Regions from separate parts of the Arthrobacter sp. SAFR-179 genome, predicted to be linked through region 3. Evidence: riboswitches for the same ligand, from Rfam matches in the RefSeq annotation. Region 3 holds a riboswitch; each other region holds the start of a gene.

Evidence for each region. Region 3 has a riboswitch for cyclic di-AMP ahead of ACR65K_RS19320 (aggregation-promoting factor C-terminal-like domain-containing protein). Riboswitches for the same ligand answer to the same signal wherever they lie in the genome.
Region 1: it holds a riboswitch for cyclic di-AMP, as region 3 does, so the genes downstream of both, ACR65K_RS06035 (LysM peptidoglycan-binding domain-containing protein) here and ACR65K_RS19320 (aggregation-promoting factor C-terminal-like domain-containing protein) in region 3, are expected to answer to the same signal.
Region 2: it holds a riboswitch for cyclic di-AMP, as region 3 does, so the genes downstream of both, ACR65K_RS14035 (C40 family peptidase) here and ACR65K_RS19320 (aggregation-promoting factor C-terminal-like domain-containing protein) in region 3, are expected to answer to the same signal.

What each region holds. Positions count from the first base shown of each region.
Region 1 covers NZ_JBPFDM010000002.1:359,214-366,094, reverse strand. The annotation lists gene ACR65K_RS06055 (hypothetical protein) at 264-695, shown strand; gene ACR65K_RS06050 (mycothiol transferase) at 744-1,268, shown strand; gene ACR65K_RS06045 (ribonuclease Z) at 1,261-2,208, shown strand; gene ACR65K_RS06040 (protein adenylyltransferase SelO) at 2,192-3,658, shown strand; gene ACR65K_RS06035 (LysM peptidoglycan-binding domain-containing protein) at 3,763-4,596, opposite strand; cyclic di-AMP (ydaO/yuaA leader) riboswitch at 4,600-4,768, opposite strand; gene ACR65K_RS06030 (aggregation-promoting factor C-terminal-like domain-containing protein) at 5,028-6,365, shown strand; gene ACR65K_RS06025 (TraR/DksA family transcriptional regulator) at 6,387-6,746, shown strand; gene ACR65K_RS06020 (DNA alkylation repair protein) at 6,698-6,881, shown strand, end outside.
Region 2 covers NZ_JBPFDM010000008.1:154,843-161,723, reverse strand. The annotation lists gene ACR65K_RS14055 (DUF3027 domain-containing protein) at 1-451, shown strand, start outside; gene serC (phosphoserine transaminase) at 514-1,644, opposite strand; gene ACR65K_RS14045 (iron-dependent transcriptional repressor DtxR) at 1,938-2,633, shown strand; cyclic di-AMP (ydaO/yuaA leader) riboswitch at 2,780-2,991, shown strand; gene ACR65K_RS14040 (M23 family metallopeptidase) at 3,004-3,825, shown strand; cyclic di-AMP (ydaO/yuaA leader) riboswitch at 3,954-4,134, shown strand; gene ACR65K_RS14035 (C40 family peptidase) at 4,205-4,891, shown strand; gene ACR65K_RS14030 (NlpC/P60 family protein) at 5,055-5,828, shown strand; gene ACR65K_RS14025 (HNH endonuclease) at 6,096-6,596, shown strand; gene mobA (molybdenum cofactor guanylyltransferase) at 6,719-6,881, shown strand, end outside.
Region 3 covers NZ_JBPFDM010000015.1:78,935-85,815, reverse strand. The annotation lists gene ACR65K_RS19345 (glycosyltransferase family 4 protein) at 1-160, shown strand, start outside; gene ACR65K_RS19340 (nucleoside deaminase) at 157-663, opposite strand; gene ACR65K_RS19335 (phosphatase PAP2 family protein) at 719-1,522, shown strand; gene upp (uracil phosphoribosyltransferase) at 1,535-2,170, shown strand; partial or broken gene ACR65K_RS19325 (VOC family protein) at 2,215-2,642, shown strand; gene ACR65K_RS19320 (aggregation-promoting factor C-terminal-like domain-containing protein) at 2,697-3,422, opposite strand; cyclic di-AMP (ydaO/yuaA leader) riboswitch at 3,428-3,588, opposite strand; gene ACR65K_RS19315 (sensor histidine kinase) at 3,778-5,253, opposite strand; gene ACR65K_RS19310 (response regulator transcription factor) at 5,267-6,007, opposite strand.

The sequences.
Region 1 (6,881 bases), on a different contig from region 3:
GGGTAGCTCCCTCGGCCGCAGTAGCGGTGGATAACCCAATGGAAATTGTCCCCGGTTGTGGACAGCGGCAACACAGCAGCCACGGCTACGGGATAGCGCCCCGCACCTAACGTTTGACAGCTATAGGAGCGTCACCTATGGAGCAATCGATGGATGATCCAGGGGGCTGGGCGAGGTGCCCGGGAGCGTCGACGGTTCACAGGCGGCACAGTTCCTCAGTATGCTTACTATTGTCCGCCGGACTTAAAGAGAAAGGCATCATCATGACTGAACAGAACCTCCCCGACGATGAGCTGGAAGTCGTGCAGGAAGACGACATACTTCTCGACGAAACTCCGGGCGCGGCGTCGTCACTGGAGCTCGACCCTGTCATGGGGGAACCGGACAGCTACCCGGGGGCAGCCGAAAACAACCCGGACCGCTGGCAGGAAGACCCATTGCTGCAGGACGAGGCAGTCTCGGGCGAAGAACAGGACTTCCTGAGCGACCAGACGCTGCGCGACGAAAGCGCCCAGGCGCGGTACCGGGCCGGTGACGAGCAGGTGCCGCCGGACACCCCCACGCTGGGCGAAGCAGCAGCCGACGTCGATTTCGGCGAAAACCCCACAGGGCTGGAAGCTGACGCCAGTGACGACGAGGAGAACTTCGGCGGCTCACCCCTGAGCGAGTTTGAGCCCGACGACCTGGAACGCTGACAGGCCGGGAGGCGGAACCGCCAGGCGCGGCCGCCGGGGAGGGGAACCATGGAATCCAAGGAACTGCTGCTGGAGGCCTTTGACCGTCTCCCGGGCCTGGTAAGGCAGGTGCTGGACGGGTTGGATGAAGGGCAGCTGCAGCGCCGTCCCGCAGGTAACGGCAATTCCATCGCCTGGCTGGTCTGGCACATGGGCCGGGTGGAAGATGCCCAGGTTGCTGCCGCGTCGGGGCTGGAACAAATCTGGACGGCGGAGCGATTCGTTGCCCGCTTTGGGCTCCCGCTGGCGGACAGTGACACCGGCTACGGCCATTCCAGCAAGCAGGTAGACGCCGTCCGCGCATCCCGGGTACTCCTGCAGGAGTACTACGACGCCGTCCACCGGCAGACGGCAAAGGTCCTGGAAGGAATCAATGATTCCGCCCTGGACCGTGTGGTTGACCGGCATTGGGACCCGCCCGTCACCCTCGGCGTGCGGCTGGTCAGCATCCTGGGGGACTGCCTCCAGCACGCCGGCCAGGCCGCCTACGCCAAGGGGTTGCACAGAACATCGGCGGACACCAACAGTGCGTGAACTCGTTGTGCTGGGCACCGCATCCCAGGTTCCCACCCGAACCAGGAACCACAACGGCTACCTGCTGCGCTGGGACGGCGAAGGGCTGCTTTTCGACCCCGGCGAGGGCACCCAGCGCCAAATGATCCTTGCCGGAGCAGCGGCAAGCAGCATCACCAGGATTTGCCTCACGCACGTGCACGGGGACCATTGCTATGGCCTGCCCGGAGTCCTTTCCAGGATGGTTCTGGACGGAGTGGGGCACCCCGTCCACCTGCATTATCCGGCGTCCGGCGACGATGTGGTCCGGGCCCTGGTGGCCGTCAGCTCTCCCGGCATCGACCTGCGGCTGCACCCGCATTCCGGCGCCGGGCCCGTGGCCGAAGGCCTCGAGGTCCGGCCCCTGAACCACCGCATCGAGACGTACGGTTACCTGCTCACAGAGCCCGACGGCCGCACCCTCCTGCCGGAACGGCTCCGGGCGGCGGGCGTCGAAGGGCCCGACGTCCGCCGGCTGCAGCGGGAAGGGGTCGTCGGGACAGCCCGCCTGGAGGACATGAGCATTCCCAGGCCGGGCCAGCGGTTTGCCTTCATCATGGACACCGCACCATGCGCCGGTGCCGAAGAGTTGGCAGCAGGCACCGACCTGCTGGTCACGGAGTCCACGTTCAGCGACGACGACGCCGGCCTAGCCGGGCAATACCTGCACCTGACCGCCGGGCAGGCCGGTGAACTGGCGGCGTCGGGGAAGGCCCGGACGCTGGTGCTCACACATTTTTCCGCACGGTACGGAAACGACGTCTCCCATCTCGCGGAGCAGGCAAGGGCCCGGGCTCCGGAATCCACGGTCATTGCCGCTGAAGACCTGCAGCGCATTGCCGTTCCCCGTCGGCGGCAACCGATGCGGGAAGCGGCAGGCGAAACTACGGCGATAGGGTTAAACCATGACGGCAGCAGCTGAATCCACGGTCACTTTTGACGGCCGCTTCGCCCGGGAACTGGCAGAACTCGCCGTTCCCTGGCAGGCCGAGGAAGCACCGGGTCCTGAGCTCCTGGTCCTGAACGACAAGCTCGCCCGGGACCTGGGCCTCGATCCGCAGTACCTCCGCAGTCGCGAAGGGGTCCGGCTGCTGGTGGGCAATCACGTTCCCGCCGGCGCCACCCCGGTGGCGCAGGCATATGCGGGGCACCAGTTCGGCGGTTACTCATCCTTGCTGGGTGACGGACGTGCGCTGCTGCTGGGGGAGGTCACGGACCAAAGCGGCCGCCTCCTGGACATCCATCTCAAAGGCTCGGGGCGCACGCCTTTCGCCCGCGCCGGGGACGGCCGTGCCGTCGTCGGCCCCATGCTCCGTGAGTATGTGGTCAGTGAGGCCATGCACGCCCTGCACATACCCACCACCCGCTCGCTCGCCGTCGTGGCAACCGGGCGGCAGGTCCGCCGGGACGGCATGCTGCCCGGTGCCGTCCTGGCACGCGTGGCAAGCAGCCACCTGCGCGTTGGCAGCTTCCAGTACGCGCGGGCCACCGAAAACCTGGACCTCCTGAGGCGGCTGGCGGACCATGCCATCAGCAGGCACTATCCGCACGCCGCTGAAGCCAAAAACCCCTACCTGGCATTGTTCGGTTCCGTCGTCTCCGCCCAGGCGGAGCTGGTGGCCAGGTGGATGCTGGTGGGATTCGTGCATGGTGTCATGAATACGGACAACATGACCATCTCAGGGGAAACCATCGACTACGGCCCGTGCGCGTTCATGGATGCATTCAATCCCGCCGCCGTCTACAGTTCCATCGACGTCAGTGGACGCTATGCCTATGCCAACCAGCCGGTGCTTGCCGAATGGAACCTTGCCCGGCTTGCCGAGGCGATGCTGCCGCTCATCGACCAGGACCAGGAAAAGGCGGTTGCCCCGGCCGTGGAGGTGCTTGGCGGGTTCCGCGGACAGTACAGCAAGTCGTGGTCCGGCGGCATGAAACGCAAGCTGGGCCTGGGAGGCGGCGGGGAGAGCGCTGATGACGCCTCAGCCCTGGTGGACGATGCAATCGCCATCCTGAAGGACGGCCCGGTGGACTACACCCTCTTCTTCCGCAACCTGGGCAAGGCCGCCCGGGGCGACCTCCGTCCCGTTCGCGGGATGGTCCTTGACCTGGCCGCGTTCGACGCCTGGGCGGAGCGGTGGCAGGCCATGAAACCGGACGCGGACCTGATGGACAGCGTGAACCCTGTGTACATTCCCCGGAACCACCTGGTGGAGGAAGCTCTGTCAGCTGCCACCGAAGGAAACCTCGCACCCCTGCAGCAACTGCTCGAGGCCATCGGTGCACCCTTTACCGAACGTCCGGGACTGGAACGCTACGCCGAGGGTGCCCCTGAAGACTTCGGCAACTACATGACCTTCTGCGGGACCTGACGGCTCGCGCCAGGGGAAAACGACAGGAGGGCGGCGGCCGGGAATACCCGGCTGCCGCCCTCCTGTTTTGCGTCGGCTCCGCTGGTTGCGAAGCGCCGCGGAGACTAGGCTACGCGGACTGCGGAGTAGCCGCCGAGCCAGCTGATGGAGTGAACCTCGGTGCTGTAGCCGTTGACGCCGCCGCTGACAACCTGGCCGTCGCCGGCGTAAACGCCCACGTGGCCGGAGGTGATGATCAGGTCACCGGGGGCGGGGGCGCTGACAACAGTGCCGTACTGGAAGAACTGGGTGGGGGCCAGGTCGCCGACGGACTTGCCGACGGAGCGCAGGGCCTTCTCAACCATTGCGGTGCAGTCCTGGCCCACGCCAACCTGGCTGTAAGCGGATGCCAGGATCGCAGCGCCGGTTCCCGTGCCGGTGGAGGCCAGCGGGGTGGCGGAGGCGTAGGACATGTTCATGCCGGTGTTCGCCGGTGCAGTTGCGGCTGCAGCCTGGACCGGAGCTGCGGCAGGAGCCGGAGCCGGTGCTGCGGTGTAGCCTGCACCGGGGATCTGGATCTGGTCACCGGGGTAGATGATTGAGGACAGTCCCAGTCCGTTGGCGGACAGGACGTCATTAAGGCTGACGCCGTAGGCAGCCGCGATGGCCCCGATGGTGTCGCCAGAGACGACGGTGTGGACGTTTCCGGCTGCCGCAACGGGTGCTGCTGCCGGTGCCGAGTACGCCTGGACGCTGGTGTTCTCAGTGGTGTCCGGACCGGTCACACCTGCATGGGCCGGGGCTCCGACGCCGAATGCAATGCCGGACGCTGCAGCAACTGCGAGCGCCGGGCGGCCCAGCGAACGGGCCTGGGTCTTGGCGGTTACGGCGAGGCCCTCGAGCACAATGGAGCGGGCCGGAGTCGCGCGGTGACGGGCAGTAATGGAATTTTTTGACACGGTTGATCGCCTCTCCCATGCCTGCGGGGTGAGCTGTCGGGTTCGGGCTGGAGATGCCCGGCCGGTAGCGGGCTCCGCGGGCGGAGCGCTATCGACTTAACCCCAAGGCCACAAGTGGCCGTGGAAACTTGGTTCCCCCGTCCCTGCCATCGGAAAACGGTTGAATCCCATGATCAGCGGCAGGGCTCGGCATGCTGATGGGAATGTCCCGGCTGAGAGGGACACCCAAAGACCATAACCCGCGCTCACTGTCATTGTCACATTTGAATAACATACGAGGTTTCCCTCTCAATTCAGCAAACGTCTTGATGTACATAGGATCTCGCGGCTGACCTGGGGAGAGATTCGAACCGGGAAACGGCGCCGAAACGGTAACAATACGGCCTCGGACCCCTGCTTTGCCGCGATACCCGGCGGTAAGCTTCGGGACTATGCCCCTGTTCGTTACCAACCGGTCCTTCCCGATATTCGCGGGCCTGATGGCGATCGCCCTGGCCGGCGCCACCGCGTTGCCGGCCGCGGCGGAGGAGCCGCCCGGCGGATATCCCTCCTGGGCCGACGTGCAGCAGGCGCAGTCCTCTGAAGCGGCGAAGGCCGCAGAGATCACCAGCATCAACGGGCTCCTGGATGGACTGCAAGCGCAGTCGGAGGCGGCCGGGGATGCGGCGGTCCGCTCTGCCGCCGATCACGCCGCAGCCGATGCGGAGCTTCAGGCGGCAACAGCCCGGGTGCAGACTCTGTCTGCGCAGGCGGCCCGTGCAGACGACCAACTGGCCCGGTACCGGAAGGATATCGGCGCCCTGGCCGTCCAGTCCTACAAGACCGGCGGGACCAATACCGGATTCTTCGTGGCGCTCGATGCGCTGGGGACCAACAGCGCCCAGGGGCTCAACCTGGTCAAGCTTGTAGGGGACAAGACTGCTGCCTTGGTGAATAAGGCTGCAGCGGCAGGAAAGGTTGCCGCTGCGCTCAGGGAACAGGAACAGGTTGCCAGGGGCGAGCGGGAACGACTGGCCGGGGAGGCGAAGGTTAAATCCGAGGCCGCCCGTTCCGCCCGGGACGCACTGGCACGGCAGGTCACCGAGGAACAGCAGCACAGCGGCGAGTTGACTGCCCAGCTTGCCGCCCTGAAGGGTACGACGGCGGCAGTTGAGGGGGAGTATCGCCAGGGCAAAGCGGCGCTGGCCGCCTACGAGGCGGCCCAGGCGGCCAAGCGCGCCGCCGCGGAGGAGCAGGCCCGCCGCCAGGCCGAAGCTGCCGCCAAGGCCGCAGCGGCTGCCGCCCAGCAGCCCAAGCAGCCGCCGCCCCCCGCCCCAGCCCCGGTCGGGGCCAATCCGGCCCCGGCCGCGCCTGCCAACAATCCAGCTCCTGCCGTTCCGGTTGCGCCGCCACCGCCACCGGCGCCGGCCCTGCCAAGCCCGCCCGCCGTCGTCGTTCCTTCCGTTCCCGGTGGAGCTGTTAACGATCCCGGCGCGGCGAAAAGCTACGCGTCCGGACGCCTTGCTGCCTTTGGGTGGGGCCAGGACCAGTTCCTTTGCCTGGCCCAGCTGTGGAGCAAGGAATCAAACTGGCTGACCACCGCCACCAACGCCTGGTCCGGGGCCTACGGGATTGCCCAGGCGCTGCCGCCGGGCAAGTATGCCAGCGCCGGCAGCGACTGGCTGACCAGCTATCGGACGCAGGTCGATTGGGGCCTGGGCTATATCCGTGACCGCTGTGGTTCGCCCTGCGGGGCTTGGAACCATTCCGTGTCCCTGAATTGGTACTGACTGACGCGCTAGGCTTTCCCCATGCCAGATTTCGAACGGTTTCGTGTGCTGCTCGAAGAGGAGCGGGCGCGGCGGGTGGCGCTGCTGCCCGCCCTGCAGGCGGATATCGCCGCGGCAAATTCGGCCCGCCAGGATTCCAACGTCGACGACGAACATGATCCGGAGGGCGCCACGATCGCCTTCGAACTTTCGCAGGCATCGGCGCTCCTGAAGCAAAGCTCGGCCGGCCTGGTCCAGATTGAAGCGGCCCTGGCAAGGCTGGCCCGGGGAACCTATGGAACCTGCGCCGTCTGCGGGGAACCCATCACCGAAGGAAGGCTGGAGGCGCGGCCATGGACCCCGTTCTGCATCCGGCACGCCTCCTCGGGGCGCGGACGGTGACGGGCGCCGCTGACGTTGTGTCCGCTGCGGCGGACTTTGTTGACCGGACCCTGCAGAACGAGGGCGCCTGGTACCGGGCAGACGACGTCGGAAACCGGCTGGGCGGCGTGCTGGCTTCCTACGGTTCCTCCATTG
Region 2 (6,881 bases), on a different contig from region 3:
GCCCGACGCGTTCCTGGCCGCGGCGGTGGACACTGCCCGGACCGCAGTGGAAGGCATCACACCGGCGGGCACCATCGGGGCGCACCTGGCAGCCAAAAGCGAGGGCGACCGGCTGGTCACGCACCTGTTCGAGTCGCGGCTGCCCGGCTACATGGGCTGGCAGTGGTACGCGGTGCTGACCCGCAACTCGCGCTCCAAGGCGGTGACTGTCAACGAGTTGGGCCTGCTGCCGTCCGAGGAATCCATCCTGGCCCCGGAATGGGTGCCGTGGGCAGAACGCGTCCGTCCCGAGGACGAGCAGCAGCAGGAGCCCGAACAGCAGGAGTCAGGGCAAGGGACTCCGGAAGAGCTGCCGGCAGGGCAGGGGGAACCTGGCGGCCAAGAGCCTGACGACGACGGCGGCGAGCCTGGGGACGTCGGGGAGCCTGGCGACGAGGCAAAGACTTCCTAAACCACAAGCAAACGGCGCCGCCCGGGAAAACCCGGGGCGGCGCCGTCGTGCATTAACCTTGGTTACTTGCGCAGCTCGCCCACCACGAAGTCGATGCTGGCCAGCAGCGCCGAGACGTCGCTGGGCTCGATGGCCACGAAGGTGGCGATGCGCAGCTGGTTGCGGCCCAGCTTCCGGTACGGCTCGGTGTCCACAATGCCGTTGGCGCGCAGGACCTTGGCCACGGCGGCCGCGTCAACCGACTCGTCGAAGTCGATGGTGGCAATGACGTTGGAGCGTTCCTCCGGGTTGGTGACGAACGGGGTGGCGAACTCCGAGGCCTCGGCCCAGCTGTAGATGCGGCCGGCGGAATCGGCGGTCCGCTTGGAGGCGAAGTCCAGGCCGCCGTTGGAGTTCAGCCACTGGACCTGCGAATCCAGGGTTACCAGCGTGGACAGCGACGGCGTGTTGTATGTCTGGTTCAGGCGGGAGTTCTCGATGGCGGTCTGGAGGTCCAGGAAGTCCGGGATCCAGCGGCCGCCGGCCTTGATGGCGGCAGCACGTTCCAGCGCTGCGGGGGAGAACAGGCCCAGCCAGAGGCCGCCGTCGGAGGCAAAGTTCTTCTGGGGGGCAAAGTAGTAGACATCGCTTTGTGCAACGTCCACGTCCAGGCCGCCGGCCGCGGATGTGGCGTCCACCAGGACCAGTGATCCCTCGTCGGCCCCGGATACCCGCTGGACAGGGGCTGCGACGCCTGTGGAGGTTTCGTTCTGCGGCCAGGCATAGACGTCCACGCCGGCCTCGGCCTGGGCTGCGGGCCGGGTGCCGGGCTCGGACTTGATGATCGAGGAGGCTTCGAGGAAGGGCGCCTTATTGGTGGCGGCGGCGAACTTGGACCCGAACTCACCGAAGGACAGGTGCTGGGCTTTCTTCTCTACGAGACCGAAGCTGGCAACGTCCCAGAAAGCGGTGGAGCCGCCGACGCCGAGGACCACCTCATAGCCGTCCGGGGCGCGGAAGAACTGGCTCAGCCCTTCCCGGACCGACCCGACCAGGTTCTTGACGGGGGCCTGCCGGTGCGAGGTGCCAAGGATCGTTCTTGAAGCCGCTGCCAGCGCGTCGATCTGTTCCTGCCGGACCTTTGACGGGCCGGCCCCGAACCGCCCGTCCTGGGGCAGGAGGTCGGCGGGGATCGTGATGCTGGTGTCGCTCACAGGTGCTCCAATTCGGCGGGGACGAAAGCTATGGTCCGGAAGGGCGGGCAGTGGTGGCCGGCAGGGCGCGGTGGCTGGGCTGCAGGCCACTCCCATTCTGCCTGAACCGCCGCCGGGGGCGGGAGCCGGGCACGTCATAGTCCGGACAGTGAGACGTGCCCGTACGGCCCAGCCCTTTGGCCGCAGCTATTCGGACAAAGTCAAAATAGGCTAAGCTTTCCCCCGGACTACTTCGCGGGAAGAGGCGATACGGTGGGACAACGCAAGGTACTGCGCTCGAGGAGCTGAGCTGGATGACGGATCTGATCGACACTACGGAGATGTACCTCAGGACCATTCTGGAGCTTGAGGAAGAAAACATCGTTGCCCTCAGGGCCCGTATCGCCGAACGTCTGCGCCACTCGGGGCCCACCGTCTCCCAGACCATCGGCCGCATGGAGCGGGACGGACTTGTCGTCGTCTCCGGTGACCGCCATCTGGAACTCACGGATACGGGCCGCAAGCGCGCCACAGAGGTCATGCGCAAGCACCGGCTGGCCGAACGCCTTCTGGCAGATGTCATCGGCCTGGACTGGGCCTACGTCCATGACGAAGCCTGCCGCTGGGAACACGTCATGAGCGAGCGGGTGGAGCGGCGCATCTACGAGATGCTGGGCCACCCCACCGAATCGCCCTACGGCAACCCCATTCCCGGCCTCGCTGCGCTGGGAGGCCAGGCGGGCCGCGGCTTTGCCGATGGAGCCATCAGCCTGGTGGAAGCAATGAAGAACTACGCGCCCGCCTCGGGCGTGACCATCAGCCGTTTGGCGGAGCCAATCCAGGTGGAACCGGAACTGCTGGCCCAGCTGGACGAGGGCGGGATCCGGCCTGGTGCTGCCGTGACGCTGGAACGCGTGGGCGAGTACATTTCCGTTCGGGTCGCGGGGATCGAAGGGGCGCTGGAGCTGCCGCCCGAGGTTGCTGCGCACGTCTTCGTTGCCCTCGACTAGGGCTGATCCGGCACCTTCCATACCCCAGGCAGGGGTTTCCACGCAAAGGTAACGGAATTGTTACCTAGGGACTTAAGCCCCTATAGTGGAACCAAGCGTTGATACATAAGCGTTACCTGACCCGGAGCCGAGCTCTGCCAGCGGGCCAGGTGAACGAGTTCGTTACTGGCAGAGGCGGGGGAACCACAAGCGGCAGCGGGGGACTGCCTTGGGGTGAAGTCCGTCAGCAGCAAGCCTCTCCAGTGAAGGATTCTTCCGGGAATACCCCTGTGCAGAAGCTTGCCTACGGCGGACCGGGTCTTTGAACTCTCTGACCCGAATCCGACAGCTAACTCCGCAGGCTTCTTCCAGAGAGGAACCCTTCTTGACCATGCAGACCCCACGGGGCCGCCGACGCGCGGCCGGCCCCCCTTCGGCACCCCGGGTTGCCGAAGTCGTCGCAGCGGAGCGCCCCCGCGACCTGCATCGCGACGCGCGCCGCCGCCGGGGTCCCTTCCGGCAGATGACGGAGTTTGCCGCCGCCAGCGGCATCGGCCAAAAAGCCGGCATGGCCCTTGCCGCCACAGGCCTGGTGCTGACGGTCACGGTGCCCGCCACAAGTCCCGTCATGGCAACCGACTCCGCCGGCAATGCCCCCCTGGCTGCCTCGGCTGTCAGCCCGCAGCCGCAGATTTCCGCTGATGTTGGAGCCCAGGTTGACTTCAGCCGCTCCGCCGTGGTCACGCAGGCGGACCCGGACGGAAAGCTGAAGCAGCTCCTGAGCGCACAGTCCGCCGGCTCCGTCACCCGTGCCGCTTCGGCCGGCACCCTGGCCGCACCCCTGTCGTCCCTCGCCACCGCTTCCCCTTTCGGTTACCGGGTCAGCCCCATCACCGGAGGCTCCGGAGACTTCCACAGGGGCCAGGACTTCGTGGCGCAGTGCGGCACCTCGGTCCTGGCGGCCGCAACAGGAACCGTCACCTTCGCGGGCTGGCACCAGTTCGGTGGCGGAAACCGGGTGGTCATCGACCACGGCAACGGGCTGGAAACCACCTACAACCACCTCTCGTCCTTCAACGTCAAGGTGGGCCAGACCGTCTCCCGCGGTGAGGTCGTGGCACTGAGCGGCACCACCGGCGCGTCCACCGGATGCCACCTGCACTTCGAGGTCCAGGTCAATGGCGAAGTGGTCGATCCGATGGGCTGGCTGTAACCGAATGATTGCTCACTCTCAGATCGCCGTGACCCGCCGTGACCTGAATGTGACATTGAAGCAAAACTGCTGTACCGTCTAACTCGCGTCAACTTTTCCGAAGTTGACGCTCTTGAGTGGATTGCCTAACTCTGCCACCGCTCAAGGTCCGTTCGCATTTCATCGTCTGGCAGGGGCGGGGGAACCAATTTTGGCCTTCATTTCCGGAAGGCCTTGGGGTTAAGTCACAAAGCTTCCCAGGAAGCAGCGTGGCCGGGTGACTCCCATCCGAATCCGACAGCTCACCTCGCAGGCATTGGGAGAGGCTACCTTCGTGTCTTCACGCCATCATTCTGCGCGCCACCGTGCGCAAACGGTTCGCACCAACCCCCTGGACGCCGTGTCCAAGGCTGTCAGTGCAAATGCCGGGACCGTAGGCCGCCAGGCTGCCGTTGTGGCAGCCGCTTCGGGCCTCATCCTGAGCATGGGCCTGCCCGCCACGGCAGCTGACACCACTGCCGGTGTCTCTGCCTCCACCGAGTCCGGTTCGGCCCAGACGGCACTCGCCGTCACCGCTGCCCCCACGGCCACGGTGTCCTTCGAGCGTCCGGTCGTCAAGACCACCGCCGCTCCCAAGGTTGAAGCGGTACGTACCCAGTCCACGGCAGCAGCGAACCGCGCCGCCAACACCGCCACTGCGGGCCAGGAGGCTTCCCCGGCCGCCAAAGCGGAAGAGTCTGTATCCACTGCGGCAACCTCGGGCATTGCCGCCATCGCCTACACCGGCATCGGCCACTCCTACGTATGGGGCGGCACCAGCCCCGTCACAGGCTGGGACTGCTCCGGTTTCGTGCAGTGGGTTTACGCCCAGGCCGGAATCAGCATCCCCCGCACCAACGCGTGGAACATCATGACCCCCACCTCGGCACCGCAGCCGGGTGACCTGGTTGTCCAGAACGGTGGCGCGCACGTCGGCATCTACGTCGGCAACGGCATGATGATCAGCGCACTCAACCCCTCGCAGGGCACGCTGCTCCACTCGCCGGCAGCCACCGGTTCCTCCACGTACTACCACTACAGCAAATAGTTCTTGGGCAACGCGTTCCAAGGGCTTTTTCTTTGCCCAAAGCTTCTTCGCTAAAAACCACATCCCCGTTCGGGATGCGCCGGCGTACCCCCAAGATGCCGGCGCGTCCATCACCCTTCGCCTGCCTACCTGCGGCTCGAGGGAAAAACGAAAGAGAGAACTGATGACGACTCGTGCCACCGCACGGCATCGCGCCGAGGTCACCAAAACCAACTCGATCGCTGTCATTGCCAAGGCTGTCAGCGACAACGCAGGCGGCATGGGCCGCCAGGCTGCGGTTATTGCCGCAGCGTCCGGCCTGGTCCTGACCAGCGGCATCGCTGCCAACGCTGCCGACGCCAACGTCAAGCGCGATTCCGCTCCTGCTTCCGCGCTGGAAGTTGAATCCGCCGTGGACGCCCCGATCTCGGCGGCTTCCACCATCTCCATCAGCTACGAGAAGCCTGCCGTGACCACCACGCCGGCTCCCGTCGTCGAGCCTGAGCCCGAGGTTGAGGTGCGGGAAGCCGCTCCCGCTCCTGCGGCCCAGCCCGCTGCTGCTCCCAAGGTCACGGCCAAGGTTGCCACCGCCGCTGCTCCTGCCGCTCCCGCAGCCCAGGCATCCGCCAGCGGCAAGGGTGCGGCCATCCTCTCTGCCGCGTACGCCCAGCTCGGCGTGATGCAGGACTGCACCATGCTGGTCACCAACTCGCTGGCCGCTGTCGGAATCCACTTCCACGACTGGCCCGCCGGCTACCTGTCCCTGGGCCGCACCGTGAGTGCAGCCGAAGCACAGCCGGGCGACCTGATCTACTACGCTGACGGTGGCGCGGGCATGGCCCACATCGCTGTCTACGCAGGAAACGGCATGGCTGTCCACGGCGGCTACAACGGAAACCAGACCGTGGTCTTCAGCGCGAACGTTGGATCCGGCCCCGTCTTCATCCGCGTCAACTAGGCATTCCGGTGCTGGCGTGAACGGCCGCCAGCCTCAAAATGTCCCGAGGACCCCCGCCATCGAGGCAGGGGTCCTCGGCGTTTAAGGGGTGCCGCGACGGGGGCGGCACCCTTTTTTGGCGTATCGGCGGTGGAAGGACTCCCGGGCGGAAATTACCTGATTCTGCACTTCTTTGTTTACTCTTGTGATGTCGATCCATAGCCCGGACATGCCGAGGGCAGCCGGCCCTCGTGCCCCTGACGGGTGCGGCCGTGAAGAGGTAAGTGCATGCGCACTCTCGTTCTGAATGCTGGATATGAACCGCTGGCGGTTATTACTTTCCGCCGGGCGCTGGTGCTTGTGCTTACAGGCAAGGCCAGTGTGGTGGCCGAAGGGGACGACCCCGTGGTGGGCCCCACCGACGTCCTGGGGCGCCCGTCCGTGATCCTCCTCAACCGCTACATCCGCCCCCGGTACAACCACTCCACGGCCGTCAGCCGCAGGGGAGTGCTCCGACGCGACGGGCATAAATGTGCCTACTGCGGGAAAGCGGCGCACACCATTGACCATGTGCACCCGAAATCCAGGGGCGGGGCTGATTCGTGGGAGAACCTGGTGGCCGCCTGCCTGCGGTGCAACAACGTCAAGGGCGATCACACTCCCGTCGAGATGGGATGGACCCTGCGCTTCGTCCCGGAACCTCCGCACGGGACCATCTGGCAGATCAAGGAGCTGGAGAAGCCCACCCCGGCCTGGGATCCGTTCCTGCTTCCGGAACGGGCTGCCTGACCGCCTGCCCCCGGCATCGACCTGTCTGTGGCGTGACCTGTCGTTTCGCCCTGACCTCTCAGGCCGCCCTTAACCTCCGTGCTGCCGTCCAGTGAGCCGGTGACTAGGCTGGGGGAGTGGAAGTGAGCAGCCTTGCCTTTGACGCCGTGGTCCTGGCCGGCGGGAAGTCATCGCGGCTGGGCGGCACGCCCAAGCAGTCGCTGGTCTTCCAGGGCCAAACCCTCCTGGAGCGCGCTGTGGCTGCTGCCGCGGGGGCCGGGCTTACTGTCGTTGTTGGTGACACGG
Region 3 (6,881 bases):
CGCCTTGCGCGGGTGGTTGGTGGATGAAAGGACTCGCGAGAGCTGGCGGACAGGTGCGCTTGATGCGCGGACCGGGCTGCCGGGGTGGAGCAAAACCGCGCAGGACGTGCTGGCACTTCTGGCGGGACGCGACGACCCGGGAGAGCGGCGACAGCGCTAGCGGATGCTCCGGTGCGCCGCGAAAAACTCCCGCAATACCAAAGCGCATTCTTCTTCGCGGACCCCGGGGTACACCTCAACCCAGTGGTTGAGCCGGCGCTCCCGCAGGATATCGAATACGGATCCTGCGGCGCCGGCCTTCTCGTCCCAGGCCCCAAAGACAACGCGGGGGATTCGCGCCAGGACAATGGCGCCCGCACACATGGCGCAGGGTTCAAGGGTGACCACCAGGGTGCAGTCGGACAACCGCCAGCCGTCGCCCAGGCCGCCGTCGAGCCGCGCCCTCTCCTTCAACCGTGCCGCAGCCTCCCTGATGGCCACCACCTCGGCGTGGGCTGTGGGGTCGCCCAGTTCCTCCCGCTGGTTCCGTCCGGAACCCAGCACGTCGCCGTCGGGCCCTATGACCACGGCGCCGATAGGCACATCCTCCGTGGCGAGCGCGCGACGGGCCTCCGCCAGGGCAAGGCCCATCCAGGCGTCGTGTTTCTTTTCGGGCAACCGCATGGCTCAATGATAGTTTCGGGGTTACTCAGGTTACTTGCCGATGCCGGGAGGCACCATGGACACGCTTCGGGACCGCTTAGGTACTTGGTTCAAACCGTACGCGGCGCTGATCCTCACCATTCTGGTGGGCGGTGTGGTCATCGTGTCTTTGGCGCTGCTTGGGTCCGAGGTTTACGACGACGTGGTGGACTCAGCCGGGCTGGCCAACCTGGACAAACCTGCCCTGGCGTTCGCCGAGACCCTGCGCAGCCCCTGGCTCGATGCGGTTGTCACGGGGTTCACCAACATCGGCGGCGGCATCGGGATGCCCATCCTCGCCAGCATCCTTACGGCATGGTTGACGTTCCTCAGCCGGAACTGGCGCCCCCTGGTGCTGATTGGTGGCGCAGCGGCAGCGTCGGTCAGCGCCACCACCTTTGGGAAGAAGTTGGTGGGCCGTACCCGCCCGGACCATGCTGACGCCGTTCCGCCCTACGAGGATTCGCCGTCCTTCCCCAGCGGCCACACCCTGAACACCACCGTGGTCATCAGCCTGGTGATTTACCTCATCTGCCTTCAGTTCCACACGATGCGGGTGCGCGTCACTGCTATCACCGCTGGTTCCATCTTCATCATCGCCATGGGTCTGAGCCGGGTTTTCCTGGGCCACCACTGGCTGACGGACGTCATGGCCGGGTGGATCCTGGGGCTGGCCTGGGTGGCCATCGTCATCCTGGCCCACCGGCTGTTCCACCTGGTCCGCAGGCGCGAACACATCGGCGCAGCGCCGTCGTTCGACCGTCCTATCGTCCGTGACGTGGTGGCCGAGGAACTGCACGACGGCGGATCTTCCGGACGTGGGAAGGGCAGCGCCGGGTGATAGTTTTGGGGGATGCGCACTCTCGTTGTTGACCACCCCCTGGTCGCCCACAAGCTCACCGTCCTGCGGGACAAGAACACGCCGTCGCCGGTCTTCCGCCAGCTGACGGAAGAGCTGGTGACCCTGCTGGCGTACGAAGCGACGCGGGAGGTCCGTACCGAGCCGGTCACCATCCAGACGCCGGTCAGCACAACCGTCGGCACCGCCTTCACCAAGCCCACCCCGCTGGTGGTTCCCATCCTCCGCGCGGGTTTGGGCATGCTGGAGGGCATGACCAAGCTCGTTCCCACCGCTGAAGTGGGCTTCCTGGGCATGGCCCGGGACGAGGAAACGCTGGACATCATCACCTACGCAGAGCGCCTGCCGGAGGACCTCACCGGCCGCCAGGTCTTCGTCCTGGACCCCATGCTGGCCACCGGCGGAACCTTGCGCGAAGCCATCAAGTTCCTCTTTAAGCGCGGCGCCTCCGACGTCACCTGCATCTGCCTGCTGGCTGCCCCCGAGGGCCTGGCCCGGCTGGAAGAGGAACTGTCTGGAGCCAACGTGCACATCGTCCTGGCCTCCATCGACGAGAAGCTCAACGAGAAGTCCTACATCGTCCCGGGCCTGGGCGACGCCGGCGACCGCCTCTACGGCATCGCCGGGTAGATTTCACCCTTTTTCAATACAGTTCCCGCCGCTAGCCTTTGCGGATGGACTGGAAACTTGAGCTTGTCTTTCTCCCCGTGTCCGACGTTGACCGCGCCAAGGACTTCTACGTCAACAAAGTGGGCTTTAATGCGGATTTCGACGAACGGCCGTCGGACTCCATCCGCTTCGTGCAGCTGACGCCGCCGGGTTCGGCCTGCTCCATCTGCATTGGCGAGGGACTCATCGACGCCCCTCCCGGCACGGGTTCCAACCTGCAGTTGGTGGTCAACGACATTAAAGCTGCGCATGAGACCACCTGAAGAACAACGGTGTGGATGTCAGCGATGTGGACGTGCAGGACTGGGGCCACTTCGTCTACTTCGCCGATCCCGACGGAAACAAGTGGGCTGTCCAGTACATCCCGCGGCGAAACACCGGCCAGGAAGCTGGCCAGGGCACTGTTCAGGACGCCGGGCAAAACGCTGGTTAACCCAAACCGCGGGCCGCATCATGATGATGCGGCCCGCGGTTGAAGGTGGCTTGCCTAGTACCAGTTGTGGGCCAGGTGGAAGTTCAGGGCGCCGCAGGGCGACTGGTAGCGCTCCTTGATGTAGTCCAGGCCCCAGTTGATCTGCGTGCGGTAGTTGGTGAGGTAGTCCGCACCGGCGCTGGCCATCTTCTCGGCCGGCAGGGACTGGACAATGCCGTATGCCCCGCTGCTGGCATTGGTGGCCGTGGTGGTCCAATCCGATTCCTTGGTCCACAGCGTCTGCAGGCACTGCATCTGGTCCGGAGCCCAGCCAAAGGTCCCCAGCTGGCTGGCGGCGTATGCCTGGGCGCCGGCGGGATCGTTAACCGCGACGGCGGCAGCCGGCTCAGGTGCGGGGGCAGGCTCGGGAGCCGGCGCCGGGGCGGGGGCTGGGGCAGGCGCTTCAGGCGCGGCCGGTGCTGCAGCGGGGGCCGGTTCCGCTGCCTGCGGTGCCACGCTGATGGCGGCGGGAGCCGGGCTGGCTGCCGGGTTGGAACGGATTTCGCTCTTCTCGATGCTCATTTGAGCGTCGGACGCTGCAGTGGAAGAGTTGGACCCGGTGGATGACGCCGGAGTCATGCTGCTGGTGGCCTGTCCTGCCGCGCCGACCCCCACCAGCACCGCACAGGATGCTGCAAGGACGGCCGCGCGCTGGCCCAGGGTGGTCTTCTTTGCCTGCTGCTTGGCCTTGTGTTTAGCCTTGGCCTGCAGCTGACGTGCTTCTGCCGTGTTTTTGGACATGATTGATCGCCTCTCACACCTGCGGAGTTAGCTGTCGGGTTCGGATGAGGGCATCCGGCTGTACGGAAAGATCACGTACTGGCTTAACCCCAAGGGCATTCAGTGCCCGGGACGGTGGGTCCCCCGCCTCTGCCGTAGCTCAATCGGAATCCGGGGAAGCGGCAGAGCTTGGCGTCAACCCGGGATATGCGGCCCGAACGGGGACCGCACCCAATCGACGGTACAGGAAGAACACGACAAAGTCACATTTAGGTAACGGAAGTCACGATGACCCGCGCGTCGAATTGCGGGACAGAACCTGTCGAAGATCTCAATTCGACGAGGCGGATGGCCTTGAACGCAGTGTGTGACGAACTCAGGGCACGGCGGGGCCGGCCGCGGGAAGACGGACAGCAAACTCGGTCCTGCCCGGCCGGGACACCAGTTCCACGGTGCCGCCGTGGGCCATGACGATGGACTCGACGATGGACAGGCCCAGGCCGGACGAGCCCTCGGAGCCGGAGCGGGCCGCGTCAGCCCGGGTGAAGCGCGAAAAGATCCTGCCCTGGAATTCCGCGGGGATGCCGGGCCCGTCATCGGTGACCGTAACCACCACGCTCCCGTCGGCAGAGCGCATCAACCCTGTGGTCACGGTGGTGCCGGCCGGTGTGTGCTTCCGGGCGTTGGAGAGCAGGTTAGCCAGCACCTGGTGCAGCTGGGTGGTGTCACCGCGGACCGTCACGGGTTGATGGGGCAGCTGCAGCTGCCAGATGTGTTCAGGGGCCATGACCTTTTCGTCGCTGACCGTTTCTATGACCAGCTGGGTAAGGTCCACTTCGGTGGTCTCGGTTGCCTTGCCCTCATCGAGCCTGGCCAGCAGCAGCAGGTCCTCCACCAGCGCGGTCATGCGCTCCGACTGGCTCTGCACCCGCCCCAGCGACTTTTGCCCGTCCTCGGTGAGGTGTTCGGTCATGCGCATCAGCTCGGTGTACCCGCGGATGGCGGTCAGCGGCGTTCGAAGCTCGTGGGAGGCGTCGGCAACAAACTGGCGCACCTTCATCTCGCTGCGCTGCCGGGCCTCCAGCGCGCTGGACACGTTGTCCAGCATCAGGTTCAGGGCGTGGCCCACACTGCCCACCTCAGTGGTGGGGTGCGCTGCGGAGGGCGGCACGCGCACGGCGAGTGCCACCTCGCCGGCGTCAAGGGGCAGCTTGGAAACCTTGGTGGCGACGTCCGACAGCTGTTCCAAGGGGCGCATGGTCCGGCGGATCAAGGCGGTGCCAACCAGCCCAATCAGGACCAGCCCGCCCAGCGAGACCAGCACCATGGTGAGCACAAGGGAGCCTTCGGTGGCTTTCTTCGTAGCAAGCGGAAGGCCGGTAATCACCACGTCGCCATAGGGCGTCCCGGTAGCCATCAGCCGGTAATCGCCGTTGGACAGTTCGCGGTCCACCGGCACGCCATCATGGGGGAGTGCCTGCAGGATGGCAACGTCGCGGGAGGTCAGGGAGATGCGGGTGGCGTCGGATGACAGGAACCCTGCCTCCCTGCTGACCTGCCCGTTCACTACCCGGGCATTGAGCGTTCCCACACTTTGCCCGCGTGCGTCAAGGGGATCTGGGCGGCCTGAGGGGTTGCCTTCGGGCGGCCGGCCGCGGGACGCCAGCTTCAGCTGCGCATCCAATTGACTGGTGAGGACCACGTCCATCGAGGCATAGCTGACCACCCCGATGGCGCCCGAGATGGCCACCAGCAGGGCCATGGACAGCAGGATCAGGCGTGTGCGGAGGTGCCAGGTGGAGGGATTGAACCAGGACCGGCCGGTGGGCCGGGGAACTCCGGGAAGAGACACGCGTTTCCTTTGGCTAGTCTGCAGGCTTAATGACGTAGCCCGCCCCGCGCACGGTGTGGATCATCGGCGGATGGCTGGCTTCGATCTTCTTGCGCAGGTAGGAAATGTACAGTTCCACGATGTTCGCCTGGCCGCCGAAGTCGTAATCCCACACGTGGTCCAGGATCTGGGCCTTGCTGACCACGCGCTTGGGGTTTTCCATGAGGTAACGGAGCAGCTCGAACTGGGTTGCCGTCAGTTGGATCCCTTCTCCGGCACGGGTAACTTCCCGGGTGTCCACATTGAGCACCAGGTCGCCCACCACCAGCTCGGCGGTATCCATGGCGGCCACCCCGGAACGCTGCACCAGGCGATGCAGGCGCAGCAGGACTTCCTCCATGCTGAAGGGTTTGGTGACATAGTCGTCCCCGCCCGCGGCCAGTCCCACGATGCGGTCCTGGACGTCGTCTTTGGCTGTCAGGAAGAGCGCAGGCACCTCCGGCGCAAAGACGCGAATCCTGCCCAGCAGCTCCACGCCGTCGAACCCCGGCAGCATGACGTCCAGCACCAGGACATCCGGATGGAAGTCCTTGGCGAGCTTCACCGCAGCGGGTCCGTCCGCTGCCACGGCCACAGACCAGCCCGCCATGCGCAGGCCCATGCTCATGAGTTCGGACAGGCTCGGTTCGTCATCCACCACCAGGGCACGGATGGGGGAGCCGTCCGGGTGGGTGAGCTGGGGAAGGTTGTTGGTCATGGAGTGCGGGGATGCCATGGGACAACTCTCCGATCTGTCGGTTTGCCAAGGCTTTGCCAATGCTGTGTTCCAGCTGTGAGCTCCAGCCTAGCCACCTGAACCAGGGGCAACGGTTGCCTTGCCCAAGCGGCGCCGCGGGTCACAGGTTGGCTCGGACTGCCGTACAGCCCCTGCGCAGCATCGCGGCGGACCCTTGTGGGACAAGAGCATCACCGCCAGCAGTTTCAACCTCTTGGAGAACGCCATGGATCAGCGAGACCAGGCGCAGGGAATGCGTCAGGGGGCAGAGCGGGACCACCCCCGTCCGCTCAGCTTGTCCATCATGACCACGGGAGCCAGCGTTCGCGTGACGGCCCTGAAAGGATTCGGACAGAGCGCACAGCACAATGGTTGCCCCTGCGACGGGCATCGCACGCCACTGAGGCCCAAAAAATCAGCAGGAGACGGAACGTCGGCTGGACAGGAGAAGTTCCTGTCCGGTCGATTCTATGTCAAACGGTTGAATTTTGACTGAATTCGATGAAATGCGCTTTCGGCGAAGAAAATTCTGGAATAGATAGGGCCCGGGCATATTCTCCGGATAAGCAGCAAAAAAATTTCGCTCTTCCGAAATAGTGATCTGCAGCACAATTCGGCGTTTCGTCTCACGATGCGGACGATCCGGTCCATTGTTACTTGCAAGTTGGCATTGTTACGCTGCACACTTCCAATGTGAACAAGAACTCAACAGCACCTGCAGCCGCAGAATATTGGCCCAGCACATCAGCTGCTGCCGACATGCGCTGTTGTCGAATGCACGCCTGACCTTCCCACCCACCGAAGTTCTTAGGCATTCGCCCCCAAGCCCAGCGTCGGGCGCCCCTCCCCGGTCCGCTGACGGGGAAGCCAGCAT